2 regions of the Streptomyces sp. NPDC003720 genome follow, and region 2 is predicted to be linked to the other one. Evidence: riboswitches for the same ligand, from Rfam matches in the RefSeq annotation. Region 2 holds a riboswitch; the other holds the start of a gene.
The links. A riboswitch is a leader RNA that binds a small molecule or an ion and turns the genes downstream of it on or off. The one in region 2 is predicted to bind glycine.
Positions count from the first base shown of each region.

Region 1: another riboswitch for glycine. It lies ahead of gcvP (aminomethyl-transferring glycine dehydrogenase); the one in region 2 lies ahead of gcvT (glycine cleavage system aminomethyltransferase GcvT).

Region 1 covers NZ_JBIANZ010000001.1:6,951-14,562, reverse strand. Annotated here, with positions in the region: gene ACFYU0_RS00070 (TOBE domain-containing protein) at 1-100, shown strand, start outside; gene gcvP (aminomethyl-transferring glycine dehydrogenase) at 163-3,048, opposite strand; glycine riboswitch at 3,223-3,317, opposite strand; gene ACFYU0_RS00060 (PRC-barrel domain-containing protein) at 3,437-3,808, shown strand; partial or broken gene ACFYU0_RS00055 (DNA polymerase IV) at 3,919-5,294, opposite strand; gene ACFYU0_RS00050 (MerR family transcriptional regulator) at 5,372-6,055, opposite strand; gene ACFYU0_RS00045 (bifunctional nuclease family protein) at 6,324-6,797, opposite strand; gene ACFYU0_RS00040 (MerR family transcriptional regulator) at 6,884-7,612, opposite strand, start outside.
Region 2 covers NZ_JBIANZ010000011.1:284,174-291,785, reverse strand. Annotated here, with positions in the region: gene glyA (serine hydroxymethyltransferase) at 1-1,182, opposite strand, end outside; gene gcvH (glycine cleavage system protein GcvH) at 1,197-1,574, opposite strand; gene gcvT (glycine cleavage system aminomethyltransferase GcvT) at 1,689-2,816, opposite strand; glycine riboswitch at 2,974-3,071, opposite strand; gene ACFYU0_RS29455 (AAA family ATPase) at 3,249-3,926, shown strand; gene ACFYU0_RS29450 (enhanced serine sensitivity protein SseB) at 3,992-4,786, shown strand; gene ACFYU0_RS29445 (enhanced serine sensitivity protein SseB C-terminal domain-containing protein) at 5,009-5,794, shown strand; gene ACFYU0_RS29440 (ABC transporter permease) at 6,144-7,142, shown strand; gene ACFYU0_RS29435 (ABC transporter substrate-binding protein) at 7,181-7,612, shown strand, end outside.

The DNA.
Region 1 (7,612 bases), on a different contig from region 2:
GGTGATCACCAGGGACGCGGCCGAGGACCTCGGCCTCTTCGTGGGCTCCGACGTGGTCGCCCTGATCAAGGCGACCGAGGTGTCGCTGGCCACGGCCTGAGGGCGCGTGGAAACGCGGGAGCCCCGCCCGGTCCACGGGCGGGGCTCACACGTACGGCTCGCTCAGTCCTCGTACGCGTCCAGCGGCGGGCAGGAGCACACCAGGTTGCGGTCACCGAAGGCCTGGTCGATGCGGCGCACCGGCGGCCAGTACTTGTCCGCCACCGAGACACCCCCCGGGAAGACGGCCTCCTCGCGGCTGTAGGCGTGGTCCCAGTCCGCGCCGAGCGCCCGCGCGGTGTGCGGGGCGTTGCGCAGCGGGTTGTCCTCCGCCGGCCAGGCTCCGGAGCCGACCTTCTCGATCTCCGCGCGGATGGCGATCATCGCGTCGCAGAACCGGTCCAGCTCCGCCAGGTCCTCGGACTCGGTCGGCTCGATCATCAGCGTGCCGGCCACCGGGAAGGACATGGTCGGCGCGTGGAAGCCGTAGTCGATGAGCCGCTTGGCGACGTCGTCCACGCTCACGCCGGTCGCCTTGGTCAGCGGGCGCAGGTCGATGATGCACTCGTGCGCGACCAGGCCGCCAGGGCCGTTGTAGAGCACCGGGTAGTGCGGCTCGAGGCGCTTGGCGACGTAGTTGGCGGAGAGCACGGCGACCTGGGTGGCGCGCTTGAGCCCCTCGCCGCCCATCAGGCGGACGTACGCCCACGAGATCGGCAGGATGCCCGCGCTGCCCCACGGCGCGGCGGAGACGGGGCCCACACCGGTCTCGGGGCCGGCCGCCGGCTGCAGCGGGTGGTTCGGCAGGTACGGCGCCAGGTGCGAGCGGACCGCCACCGGGCCGACGCCGGGGCCGCCGCCGCCGTGCGGGATGCAGAACGTCTTGTGCAGGTTCAGGTGCGAGACGTCGCCGCCGAAGTGCCCCGGCTTGGCGAGGCCGACCAGCGCGTTGAGGTTGGCGCCGTCGACGTACACCTGGCCGCCCGCGTCGTGGACCTGGGCGCAGATGTCGGCGACGTGCTCCTCGAACACACCGTGCGTCGACGGGTAGGTGATCATCAGCACGGCCAGCTCGTCGCGGTGCTGCTCGATCTTCGCCCGCAGGTCGGCGACGTCGATCTCGCCGTCCTCGGCGGTCTTGACGACGACGACCTTCATGCCGGCCATCACGGCGCTGGCCGCGTTGGTGCCGTGCGCGGAGGAGGGGATCAGGCAGACGGTGCGCTGCTCGTCGCCGTTGGCGCGGTGGTAGCCGCGCACGGCCAGCAGACCGGCCAGCTCGCCCTGCGATCCGGCGTTCGGCTGCAGCGAGACCTTGTCGTAGCCGGTGACCTCGGCGAGCCGGTCCTCCAGCTCGCGGATGAGCGTCAGGTAGCCCTCGGCCTGCTCGGCGGGCGCGAAGGGGTGCAGCTGCCCGAACTCGGGCCAGGTGACCGGCTCCATCTCGGTGGTCGCGTTGAGCTTCATGGTGCAGGAGCCCAGCGGGATCATGCCGCGGTCGAGCGCGTAGTCACGGTCGGCGAGCCGGCGCAGGTAGCGCAGCATCGCGGTCTCGGAGCGGTGCTCGTGGAAGACCGGGTGGGTGAGGTAGTCGTCGGTGCGCAGCAGGGCCTCGGGCAGGGCCTCGCCGGCCGCCGCGTCCAGCGCCTCGATGTCTCCGTCCACGCCGAAGGCCGCGAAGACGGCCTCCACCTGGGCCCGGTTGGTGGTCTCGTCGCAGGCCAGGGAGACCAGGTCGGCGTCGACGAGACGCAGGTTGACGCCGCCCGCCCGGGCCGCGTCCACGACCTCGGCGGCCCTGCCGGGCACGCGCGCGGTGAGAGTGTCGAAGTAGGCGCCGTGCACGATCTCGACGCCGCCGGCCTTCAGGCCCTCGGCGAGGATCGTGGCGTAGCGGTGGGTGCGGCGGGCGATGGTGCGCAGCCCCTCGGGGCCGTGGTAGACGGCGTACATGCCGGCCATCACGGCGAGCAGCACCTGGGCGGTGCAGATGTTGCTGGTGGCCTTCTCACGGCGGATGTGCTGCTCACGGGTCTGCAGCGCCAGGCGGTACGCCTTGTGCCCGTCGGCGTCGACGGACACGCCGACGAGACGGCCGGGCAGGCTGCGCGCGAACTTCTCGTGCACCGCCATGTAGCCGGCGTGCGGCCCGCCGAAGCCCATCGGCACGCCGAAGCGCTGGGTGGTGCCGATGGCGATGTCGGCGCCCAGCTCGCCCGGCGAGGTCAGCAGGGTGAGCGCGAGCAGGTCGGCCGCGACGGTGACGAGGGCGCCCAGCCCGTGCGCCTGGTCGATGACCGGCTTGATGTCGCGGACGGCGCCGGAGGCGCCCGGGTACTGGAGCAGCACACCGTTGATCTCGCGCTCGGCGATCTCCGCCGGGATGCCGCCGGAGAGGTCGGCGACGACGACCTCGACGCCGGTCGGCTCGGCGCGCGTCTCGATCACGGCGACGGTCTGCGGCAGGACGTCCGCGTCGATCAGGAACAGGCCCTTCTTGTTCCTGCCCATGCGCCGGGAGAGCGCCATGGCCTCGGCGGCGGCCGTGCCCTCGTCCAGCAGGGACGCGCCGGACGTCGGCAGCCCGGTGAGCTCGGCGACCATGGTCTGGAAGTTCAGCAGAGCCTCGAGCCGGCCCTGGGAGATCTCCGGCTGGTACGGCGTGTAGGCCGTGTACCAGGCGGGGTTCTCCATGACGTTGCGCAGGACGACCGGCGGGGTGAAGGTGCCGTAGTAGCCGAGACCGATCATCGAGCCGAGGACCTGGTTGCGGTCGGCGAGCGAGCGCAGCTCGGCGAGGACCTCGGCCTCGGTGCGGGCGCCCGGCAGGTCCAGGGCGTCGGCGTTCTTGATCACGTCCGGGACCGCGGCGGCGGTCAGCTCGTCGAGCGAGCCGTAGCCGACGTGCGCGAGCATCTTGGCCCGCGCCTCCTGGTCGGGCCCGATGTGGCGCTGCTCGAAGGGGATGCCCGCTTCGAGCTCGGAGAGCGGGGTGCGATGGGCGGTCATTGCGGAGGCCTCCTGGTCTGACACGACCTTCGAGGGGCACCCCGGTACGGATACCCCGACGGCCTCCCCCTCTGTCATCTCGACCTGAGAGCTTCACCGGCGGCCCGAAGGCGCCGGCTTTCACCGTCGGTGAGGGCGGACGCCGTCGACATCCGCCCTGCTTTCCAGAGTGACCTCGTCCGTGCGGTACGTGGGCCTGAGAGATTCCGGGGAGGATTTGCTCCTTCGGCGCCTCCGAGGTGGTCGGAGGACTCTCCCGCACGGGGTCAGCAGCCGCTGTCAGCCTACCAGCGAGGTCAACGCCCGGGCCTTCGAGTGGCCGCCTCCCTGATTGTGCTCTTTCGTAGTGCTTACGGATGAGTTGCGACCACGTGGAGGGAGAGGGACCGTGCAGACCGACATCGATCCGCGCAACCTGATCGGCCGCAAGGCGTTCGACCGCACCGGCACCAAGATCGGCACCATCGACGAGGTGTACCTCGACGACGCCACCGGCGTGCCGGAGTGGGCCGCCATACGCACCGGTCTGTTCTCCCGGGACGCCTTCGTCCCCCTGGAGCCCAGCGAGATCATCGAGGGCGCCCTGCGGGTCCCCTTCGACCGCGCGCTCATCAAGGACGCACCCGACTTCGGCGTGGGCCGCCACCTCTCCCCCGAACAGGAACTCCAGCTCTACCACCACTACGGCCTGGACGTGGCTGCGCCCTCCCCGCTCGCGGACCACGACTTCGGCAAGCTGGCGGGCACGGAGGAGCCCTGACCCCGCGCCGTCGGCCACCGCGCGGGGGAAGGCGGAGCACCCCACCACGGTGGCGCCGGCACCCGGTCGGCCCTGCAACCCGCTACGGATCGGCGTCGACAGCGCGCGAAAGGCTCGGCGGCCCCATGTCCGGCACCCCGGGCGACGGCTCCGGGGCCGACACCAGCGGCAGCGGATCCGCCGGCTCCAGCGCGGGATCCCCGATGCCGAACGTCCGCACCCGCCCCGGCCCCGACTGGGGCGTCTCGAAGCGCACGGTCACCCGGCCGAGGCCACTGCCCTGCACCCAGCCGTGGCCCAGCTCGGCGTGCCGCACGTCCTGCCCGGCGCGCCACTGCCGCTCGCCGGGCTCCGGCCGCTCCGGCACGGGCTCGGTCACGGCCTCCTCCGGCGACCGCGCCTCCCCGGACGGCTGCGCCGCCTGGGCGAACAGGTCCTCCTGGGTGTAGTCGGCGAGCCCGGTGACGCCGACCCCCAGCAGCCGCACGCCGCCCGTGGTGTCCACGGAGTCCAGCAGCCGCTCGGCCGCCTCCCGGATCACGGCGGGGTCGTCCGTGGGCCCTCGGAGCGTCTCCGACCGGGTCAGCGTCGAGAAGTCGTACCGGCGGACCTTCAGCACGATGGTCCGCCCCGACAGCCCGGCACCGCGCAGCCGGCCCACGCACCGGTCGGCGAGCCGCCGCACCTCGAGACCGACCCTCATCCGGTCGTGGATGTCCACGTCGTAGGTGTCCTCGACCGACACCGACTTGGCCTCCCGCTCGGCGACCACGGGCCGGTCGTCGCGCGCCAGCGCCATCGCGTACAGCGCGTGCCCGTGCGCCTTGCCGAGGAGCCGTACGAGTTCGTCCTCGCCGGCCTCGGCCAGCTCCTCGACCGTGGTGATCCCGGCCCGCCGCAGGTGGTCCCCCGTCGCCGGTCCCACCCCGGGCAGGGTCCGCACCGACATCGGCCCGAGCAGCGCCCGCTCGGTGCCGGGTTCGACGAGGACGAGTCCGTCGGGCTTGGCCTCCTCCGAGGCGATCTTCGCGAGCATCTTGGAGGCGGCCAGCCCCACCGAACCGGTGAGCCCGGTGACCGCCCGTATGTCGCAGCGCAGCTTCGTCCCCACCCGGCGCGCCGAGTCCGCGTCCCAGGCCGCCTCCCGGGCCTCGAGGTCGACGAACGCCTCGTCCAGGCTCAGCGGCTCCACCAGCGGCGACAGCTCCCGCAGCAGCGCCATCACCTGCTCGCTCACGGACCGGTACAGATTGAAGCGGGGCACCAGGTACGCGGCGTTCGGCGCCAGCCGGCGCGCCTGGGCCATCGGCATCGCCGAGTGCACCCCGAACACCCGCGCCTCGTACGAGGCGGTGGCCACCACCCCGCGCGGTCCCAGCCCGCCCACGACCACGGCCTTGCCCCGCAGGCTCGGCTTGGACGCCTGCTCCACGGAGGCGTAGAAGGCATCCATGTCGAGATGCAGGATCGTGGGCGCGTTTCTCACACCTCCGATGCTGCACCACACCACTGACAACGCGGGCGCACGGCCCGCGCGGTGCGGCGCGGATCAGCGGGGCGCGGTCAGACGGCCCGGTTGCGGCGCCGCGCCAGCTCGTCGGCCGGGTTGTGACCGACCAGGGTCTCCCCCGTGTCGACACGCTCACCGTGCAGCTGGGAGAGCGCGCTCTCCACGTCCCGCCAGACCACGCCGACGGCGATCCCGAACACGCCCTGGCCGCCCTGGAGCAGGGCGTGCACCTCGTCCGGCGAGGTGCACTCGTAGACGGTGGCGCCGTCGCTCATGAGGGTCATGCGCTCCAGGTCCTGGAACCCGCGCTCCCGGAGGTGCTGCACGGCCGTGCGGATGTTCTGCAGCGAGACCCCGGTGTCGAGGAACCGCTTCACGATCTTGAGGACGACCACGTCCCGGAAGCTGTAGAGGCGCTGCGTGCCCGAACCGTACGCGGGCCGCACGCTCGGCTCGACCAGTCCGGTGCGGGCCCAGTAGTCCAGTTGCCGGTATGTGATGCCGGCGGCCGCACATGCCGTGGGACCCCGGTAGCCGATCTCCTCGGACGCCATGGACGCCACCCCTCCGCCGTCCGGCACCGCCGTCGGCCGCTGTGGGGCGTGGTCGACCGCGCCGCCGGGATATGCGTACTGCCCACTGGAACGCGGCTGGGAACTCGGGGGAGAGTACGGACCGCTCTCCCCGAAACCGCGTCCGGGGGCACCCCCAGCCGTACCGTCGCCGCTCGTTCTCACGCCGACCTCCGTCCTTGAACTGCCCTCTCGACGGTAGGCAGTCACCAGGGGTGCGTCAACGATCGCCACACTCGCCACGCCGGGTGATAATCACCCTAAGAGTGGTTTCTCGTGCCCCACCGCGGGGAAAGGCTAGCCGAATGCTCTCGCGGAAGACCGCGTGACGCTCTGGATGGCCGGTGGCAATTGCCACGACACTGCACGACCCACCCGCGGGCCACCGCCCCGGGGCTCAGAGCCGCTAGCGGGGCCCGGAACCGCTCGCGCCTCACTGGCTGCTGGTGCCGAAGTCCTCGGGCGAGATCTGGTCGAGGAACTCGCGGAACTTCTCCACCTCGTCCTCCTGCTCGTCCGGGATCGCGATGCCGGCGTCGTCCAGCACCGTGTCGCTGCCGTAGATCGGCGTCCCGGTGCGCAGGGCCAGCGCTATGGCGTCGGAGGGACGGGCGCTCACCTCGACCCCGCTGGCGAAGACCAGCTCCGCGTAGAAGACGCCCTCACGCAGATCCGTGATGCGCACTTCGGTCAGCTCCTGGCCGACGGCCTCCAGCACGTCCTTGAACAGGTCGTGGGTCAGCGGCCGCGCGGGGGCCATGCCCTGCTGGGCGAAGGCGATCGCCGTGGCCTCCCCCGGCCCGATCCAGATGGGGAGGTAACGGTCGCCCCCCACTTCGCGCAGGAGCACGATCGGTTGGTTGGAGGGCATTTCGACCCGGACACCTACGACATCGAGCTCGTTCACACAGCAACCCTAGGCCGTGCTCGGGACCTTTGGGTAGTCGGGCCGGGAACAGGTGCCCGATCCGGCCGCCCGGGACGCCCCGCCGTTCAAAGCAGCCGCACTCCGAGAGCACTCTGCACCAGCGCCGCGTGCAGCCGTGTCGTGAGCGCCGCCAGCTCCTTCGCGCGGGCCTCGGCGTGAGCCCTGGTCTGCGGGTTGCGGTGGCGTTTCAGCGGGGCCACCACCTGGTCCACCAGGCCCGCCTCCCGGTCGGCCGCTGCCTTCATCACCCGCAGATGGCGCGGCTCGATCCCGAACCGCCCCAGCTCGGCCACGAGCGAGGCCACGGTGACGGCCGCCGCGTCGTACACCCCGTCCTCCAGTGGAGCGATCAGCCCGTAGGACTGCCACTCCGCGAGGTCGTCCTCGCCGATGCCGGCCGCCGCGAGCAGCTCGGCCCGCCCGACACGGGCCACCGTGGGCCGCTCGGACGGCTCCGGCGGGTCGTCCCCGGTGCGCTGGCGCCCCACCACGGGCAGCTGCACGGCCTCGCCGCGCTCCATGGCGTCCAGGTGCTCACGGATCACCCTGAGCGGCAGATAGTGGTCCCGCTGCATCCGCAGGACGTGCGCGAGGCGCTCGACGTCCCCGGGACCGAACTTGCGGTACCCCGACGGCGTCCGCCGCGGCTCGACGAGCCCCTCGGCCTCCAGGAAGCGGATCTTGGAGATGGTGACGTCGGGGAACTCGCCACGCAGCGCGTTCAGCACCGCGCCGATGCTCATCAGCCCGTCCGTGGCGGCGGTACCGCTTCGGGCACCGCCGCTCGGTGTGTG
Region 2 (7,612 bases):
CGCCTTGAGCGTCTCGGCGATCACGTCCGCGACCTCGGTGAAGTCCTCGGCCGTGAAGCCCCGGGTCGCCAGGGCCGGCGTACCGATGCGCAGGCCCGAGGTCACCATCGGGGGACGCGGGTCGTTCGGGACGGCGTTGCGGTTGACCGTGATGCCGACGTCGTGGAGGCGGTCCTCGGCCTGCTGCCCGTCCAGCTCGGACTCACGCAGGTCCACCAGGATCAGGTGCACGTCCGTGCCGCCGGACAGCACGTTGACGCCGGCCTCGCGGGCGTCGGCGGCGATCAGCCGCTCGGCGAGGATGCGGGCGCCCTCCACCGTACGGCGCTGGCGCTCCTTGAACTCCTCCGAGGCGGCGACCTTGAAGGACACCGCCTTGGCCGCGATCACGTGCTCCAGGGGGCCGCCCTGGAAGCCCGGGAAGACGGACGAGTTCAGCTTCTTCGCGAAGGCCTTCTTCGCCAGGATGACGCCGCCGCGCGGGCCGCCGAGGGTCTTGTGGGTCGTGGAGGTGACCACGTCCGCGTACTCGACCGGGTTCGGGTGCAGACCCGCCGCGACCAGGCCCGCGAAGTGCGCCATGTCGACCCACAGGTACGCCTCGACCTCGTCGGCGATCCGGCGGAACTCGGCGAAGTCGAGCTGCCGCGGGTAGGCCGACCAGCCGGCGATGATCACCTTGGGGCGGTGCTCCTTGGCGAGCCGCTCGACCTCGGCCATGTCGACCAGGCCGGCCTCGTCCACGTGGTAGGCGACCACGTCGAACTGCTTGCCGGAGAAGTTCAGCCGCATTCCGTGGGTGAGGTGGCCGCCGTGCGCCAGGTCCAGGCCGAGGATGGTGTCACCGGGCTGGGCGAGGGCGAACAGCGCCGCCTGGTTCGCGGAGGCGCCGGAGTGGGGCTGGACGTTGGCGTACTCGGCGCCGAACAGCTCCTTGATCCGGTCGATGGCGATCTGCTCGGCGACGTCGACGTGCTCGCAGCCGCCGTAGTAGCGGCGGCCGGGGTAGCCCTCGGCGTACTTGTTGGTCAGCACCGAGCCCTGGGCCTCCATCACCGCGAGCGGCGCGAAGTTCTCCGAGGCGATCATCTCCAGCGTCGACTGCTGGCGGTTCAGCTCGGCGTCGACCGCGGCGGCGATCTCCGGGTCCAGTTCGTGCAGGGACGTGTTCAGGACAGTCATACGGCTACGACTCCTCAGCCGGCGTTCTGGGCGGTGTACTCGTCGGCGGAGAGCAGGTCGGCCGGCTCCTCGGTGACGCGTACCTTGAACAGCCAGCCGCCCTCGAAGGGGGCCGAGTTCACCAGCGACGGGTCGTTGACGACGTCCTCGTTGACCTCGGTGATCTCACCGGTGACCGGCGAGTACAGGTCCGAGACCGACTTGGTCGACTCCAGCTCGCCGCAGGTCTCACCCGCGGACACCGTGGAACCGACCTCGGGGAGCTGGGCGTAGACCACGTCGCCGAGCGCGTTGGCCGCGAACTCCGTGATGCCGACCGTCGAGACGCCGTCCTCGGCGGCCGACAGCCACTCGTGCTCCTTGCTGTAGCGCAGCTGCTGGGGGTTGCTCATGGCCTGAATTCTCCTGTACGCGCGGGAGTGCTGATGAATGGGGGACTGCCGGACCCGCTGCCGGGCAGCGGGATGTGCGCAGGGTCACGTCCGGGGACGGACCGCGCCCAGTGTCTACTTCTGGCGCTTGTAGAAGGGCAGCGCCACGACCTCGTACGGCTCGTGGCTGCCCCGGATGTCCACGCCGACGCCCTCGGCGCCCGGCGCCGCGTGCGCCGCGTCGACGTACGCCATCGCGATCGGCTTGCCCAGGGTGGGGGATGGGGCGCCGGAGGTGACCTCGCCGATCACCTCGCCGCCCGCGACGACGGAGAACCCGGCCCGCGGCACCCGGCGGCCCTCGGCGACCAGGCCGACGAGCTTGCGCGGCGGGTTCTGCTCGGCCCTGGCGGCGGCCTCGGTGAGCGCCTCGCGGCCCACGAAGTCGCCCTCCTTCTCGAACTTCACCACCCGGCCCAGCCCGGCGTCGAAGGGCGTCAGGGAGGTGGTCAGCTCGTGCCCGTACAGCGGCATGCCCGCCTCCAGGCGCAGGGTGTCCCGGCAGGACAGGCCGCACGGCACCAGGCCGGCGCCCTCGCCCGCCTTGGTCAGCGCCTGCCACAGCTCCACCGCGTGCTCCGGCTTCACGAACAGCTCGAAGCCGTCCTCGCCGGTGTAACCGGTGCGCGCGATCAGCGCGGGGACGCCGGCGACGGTGCCGGGCAGGCCCGCGTAGTACTTCAGGCCGTCCAGGTCGGCGTCGGTCAGCGACTTCAGGATGCCGGGGGACTCGGGGCCCTGGACCGCGAGCAGCGCGTAGGCGTCGCGGTCGTCGCGCACCTCGGCCTCGAAGCCCGCGGCGCGCTCGGTCAGCGCGTCCAGCACCACCTGGGCGTTGGAGGCGTTGGCGACGACCATGTACTCCTGCTCGGCCAGCCGGTAGACGATCAGGTCGTCCAGGATGCCGCCGTCGGCCTGGCAGATCATGGTGTAGCGGGCGCGGCCGACGCCGACGGAGGCGATGTTGCCCACCAGGGCGTAGTTCAGCAGGGCGGCCGCCTGCGGCCCGGTCACGGTGATCTCGCCCATGTGGGAGAGGTCGAAGAGGCCGGCCCGGGTCCGCACCGCGACGTGCTCGTCGCGCTCGGAGCCGTAGCGCAGCGGCATGTCCCAGCCGGCGAAGTCGGTCATCGTCGCGCCGAGCGAACGGTGCAGGGCGTCGAGCGCGGTGCGGCGCGCTGGAGTGGGTTCGGTACTGCTCATCGGTCGGTCGTCTCCCAGGGCAGGTATGACAGGCGAGGAACGTTCCTCCCCATCTGTCATCGGAACCTGAGAGGTTCGCCATGATCCTCACGAGGAGTGGTCACGGCTTGCACCTTGGGTGGAGCCACTGTCGCAGCGGCCCGCTTTTCAGATGTGCCTCGCCCGCGCGGTAACGGGGCCTGAGAGATTCAAGGGAGGGACTTGCTCCTTCGGCGTCCCAGCGGAGCTGGCTGGGAACTCTCCCGCGCGGATTCAAGCGGCCGGTATGCAGTTGGCGCGCACATCATTGCACGCCGCGCCCCGCCCCGTCAGGGCCCGCATCTGTAACCGAGCTGTGGCAGTACGCGTACCCAACCGCTGGACCGGCGCATTACCTTCTCTTTACATTCGATGGGCAAAGGGTTACCGAGCCCACAGGGGAGGACGATGACGGTGAACAGGACCACGGCCTACGCCGCCACCACCGGTCTCGCGATGCCGGAGCAGCCCTCCGCCCCGGCCCGCGAGCGCTGCGCCGGGCGGCCCGCCCCGGTCGTCCGCGACCTGCGCGAGCGCGCCGGGCGCAGCCCGCACGACCTGCTCTTCGGCCCCCGCGACCTGGTGGTGGTCACCGGGCTGCCCGGCAGCGGCAAGTCCACCCTGATGCACCGCGCGGTCCCCGGCCACCGCGTCGACTCCCAGGACGCCCGCGACCGCTGGGCCGCCCGCGTGCCCCGCTTCCTGCCCTACGCGCTGTACCGCCCCCTGGTCCGGCTCGCCCACTACGCCGCACTGCGCCGCGCCCTCGGCACCGGCGAGGGCGTCGTCGTCCACGACTGCGGCACGCAGGCCTGGGTGCGCGGCTGGCTGGTCCGCGCGGCCCGCCGCCGCGGCGGCACCCTGCACCTGCTGCTGCTCGACGTCACCGCGGAGACCGCCCGCGCGGGCCAGCGCGAGCGCGGCCGCGGCGTCTCCCGCTACGCCTTCCGCCGCCACCGCCGTACGGCGGCCCGCCTGCTGCGCGCGGTGGAGCGGGGGGAGCTGCCCGCCGGCTGCGGCTCGGCGGTGCTGCTGGACCGGGACGCCGCCGCGGTGCTGCGCCGCATCGGCTTCGCCGGCCGATCCGGCTGAGCGCCGTCACGGCCACCCGCTAGCCTTTCGGACCACAGCAGTGGTTCCCAGCAGGCGGCAGGCAGATGGACTTCTCGGCGGCGGACCTTCCCGCGGACTTCCCGGCACAGACGCACCCCCACCCGCACGGCGGTTGGCCCGGCAACGAGCTGGAGGAGGTGCTCTCGGCCTCCCTCGGCATACCCGGCGCGGGCGGGCGGATCGCCGAGGTGCTGGGCCGCAGCCTGCTGTGGGTCCCGCTGCCCAACGGCGGCGGACCGCACAGCGGACCGCTGGACCTGCCCACGATGGAGATCGAGGGCCAGGTGTACGTCCCGGTCTTCAGCTCCGAGGAGCAGCTCCGCCTGGCGGCCGGCTCCCACATGTCCTTCACCGTCGCCCCGGCGGTGGAGTTCGCGCGCGGGCTGCCCCCGCAGGCCGGCATCCTCGTGAACCCCGACGGGGTGGTCGGCCTGCCGCTGCCGCCCGAGGCGGTGGCCGAACTGTGCCGCACCGGCCACACCCCGCTGGACGGCCCGGCCACCGGCGGCCGGGTCCGCCTCTTCGAGCCGGACTGGCAGGACGACCCGGTCGACTTCCTCGCCGCCGCCTCCGCCGAGTTCGCCGGCACCGGCGTGGTGGTCACGGCCCGCCGCTGCCTGGCCTCGGTGGAGACGGCCGACCCCGTGATGTTCGTGGGCGTCGAACTCTCCCAGTGGGAGGGCGACCTGCGGGCCCTTCCGCTGGAGGCTCTCGGCCGGGCCCTGGGCAAGGCGCCGGTCGGATGGCAGGTCAACCTCGTCCTTCTGGACGTCACGGACGACCCGGTGGCCACCTGGCTCAAGTCCCACGTCCGCCCCTTCTACCAGTACGGCCACTAGAAGGCGGCGCCGAGGAGGCACGGACCCGGGGGCGCGGGGCGGTGTCGGTCAGCGGCTCCGTCAGCGGCGAGACCGGCCGACCGGCCTCCGCCCACCCGCGCCCGCGCAGGAACCCGGGGCTCCGAGCCGATCGGCGCTTAAGCTGTCTCCGAACGCGGGGCACTGATTCGAGAAGGGCCGGTAAGACAGGTGAGCGCGAGCCACAGCGGCAGCGTCGAGCACATGCTGCGCCAGGTCACCCCCGGCCGCTACGACGCCTACGAGGCACTGCTGCGCGCCCTCGCCACTCCCTCCTCCGGCCAGATCTGGATGCTGCTGTGGCACGGCCAGGCCGGGTCCCCGGACGCCCAGTACGGGAACATGGAGGTCGACGGCCTCGGCTATGCCCCCTGCGTGACCTCCGCGCAGGAACTCTCGGCCAGCGGCTGGAACCGCTCGTACGAGGTGGTCGACGGGCTCGACGTGGCCCGCACCCTCTACCCCGACCACTACGGCCTCTGGCTCAACCCGCACGCCCCGGGCGGCGGCGTCGGCATCCCCTGGACGGACCTGCGCCGCATCGCCACCGGCCTCGACCGCCAGCCCGCCGGCCCGCTGCGGCTGTCGGAACCCGGCGTCGACGTCGCGCAGTTCTACGCCCTGCTCGCGCAGAACGCCCACCGCACCCCGGCCCTGCGCTCGCTGCGCCGCGCCTGGGTGCAGCCCACGCTCGGCGCGCCGTACCTCGCCATCGGCCTCGACGTGTACGACACCTCGCCCGCCTCCGTCGACTCGGTGCGCGCCATGATGCAGCAGTCCGTCGGCGCGGTCCCCGAGGGGCTGCCGGTGTCCACGGTCGCGATGACCGACGACTACGACCCGGTGGTGCTGTGGATGCGGGCCAACGCCCGCCCGTTCTACGATCGCGACGCGCACGCGGCCGTCCCCCAGCCGCAGCCGCAGACCCCGCCGCAGCCCCAGGCGCCGGCTCCCGGGTACGGCTACCCGCCGGTCCACGGGGGCTACTGAGCAACCGGGCCGGGCAGTCCGCCACTTGGACAGTGATGGAGAATTCGTGTCCGAGACGGACTTCTCCGCGCGTAGAAGAGCGATGTTTCGTCCGTTTCGAAACAAAACAGCCGTCTGCCCCAAGTGCCCCGCGTCCGGTGGCCGTTACCCACTGATCGGATAACGGAATCCCCTGGACTGCATCACGGTTGCGCATACTTTCCCCGTCAGCTCTGGCGGGTGATCGCAAAGAAGCTGAAGACTCGCGATTCAGACGTGAGGTCGAACCTCACGATCGAGGCAAGTCGACAAAGCCGCAAACCGCGGCAGGCGCAGGCCGGTCACCACCGGCGAGAGGGGTCGGGTCACTGTGACCGCACCGATCGAGACCACCGGGGCGGCAGCCGAGGCACAGCCGGAAGCTGTGCTCGAGGGTGCCGGTAAGGGGCGGATCGAGGGTCGTTCCCTTGGGCAGATCGCCTGGTCGAGATTCAAGAGGGACAAGGTCGCGGTGGCGGGCGCCGTCATCGTCGTCCTGCTGATCGCCCTGGCCGTCCTCTCCCGGCCCCTGCAGGCCCTGCTCGGCCTCGACCCCAACGCCTTCAACCAGGACCTGATCACCCCCGACACCTCGCTGCCCAAGGGCAGTTGGGGCGGCATGAGCGCCGACCACCCGCTCGGCGTGGACCCGAAGTTCGGCCGTGACATCGCCACCCGAGTCCTGGAGGGCTCCTGGGTGTCGCTGGTGGTCGCCTTCGGCGCCACGATCCTCTCCAACGTGATCGGCGCCATCATGGGCGTCATCGCGGGTTACTACGGCGGCCGGGTGGACAACATCATCAGCCGCCTGATGGACACCTTCCTCGCCTTCCCCCTCCTGCTGTTCGCCATCGCGATCTCCGCCACGCTCCAGGGCGGCGCGTTCGGCCTCAACGGGCTCCCGCTCCACCTGAGCGTGCTGATCTTCGTCATCGGCTTCTTCAACTGGCCCTACCTGGGCCGGATCGTGCGCGGCCAGACCCTCGCCCTGCGTGAGCGCGAGTTCGTGGACGCCTCCCGCGGCATGGGCGCCAAGGGCCCGTACATCCTGTTCCGGGAGCTGATGCCCAACCTGGTCGGCCCGATCATCGTCTACTCGACGCTGCTCATCCCGACCAACATCCTCTTCGAGGCGTCCCTGAGCTTCCTCGGTGTCGGCATCCAGCCCCCGCAGGCCTCCTGGGGCGGCATGCTCCGCGAAGCGGTCACCTACTACCAGGTCGATCCCCAGTTCATGATCGTGCCCGGTCTCGCCATCTTCGTGACCGTCCTGGCGTTCAATCTGCTGGGCGACGGTCTCCGCGACGCTCTCGACCCGCGCAGCCGCTGACGCCTGCGACCACCCGAGAGCCCGAAAAGTTTCCGACTATGGAGGGGAAAGCACCCATCATGCGAAGGTCAGCGCTGGCCGCTATCGCGGCCATCGGCTCCGCCAGCCTGCTCGTTGCAGGTTGCAGCAAGGCCGATGACAACAAGGACAACAACGGCTCGTCCGCCGGGGCCAACGCCGCGACCAAGGGTGTGGTCAACGCTTCCGACAAGAAGGGCGGCACGGTCACCTACGAGCTGTCCGACGTGCCGGACTCCTTCGACCCCGGCAACACGTACTACGCGTACATGTACAACCTCAGCCGGCTCTACGCCCGCCCGCTGATGACGTTCCAGCCCGGCGCCGGCGAGAAGGGCAACACCCTCGTCCCGGACCTCGCCGCGAGCAAGGGCGTCCCGAGCGACGGCGGCAAGACCTGGACGTACAAGCTGCGTTCGGGCCTGAAGTACGAGGACGGCTCGCCGATCACC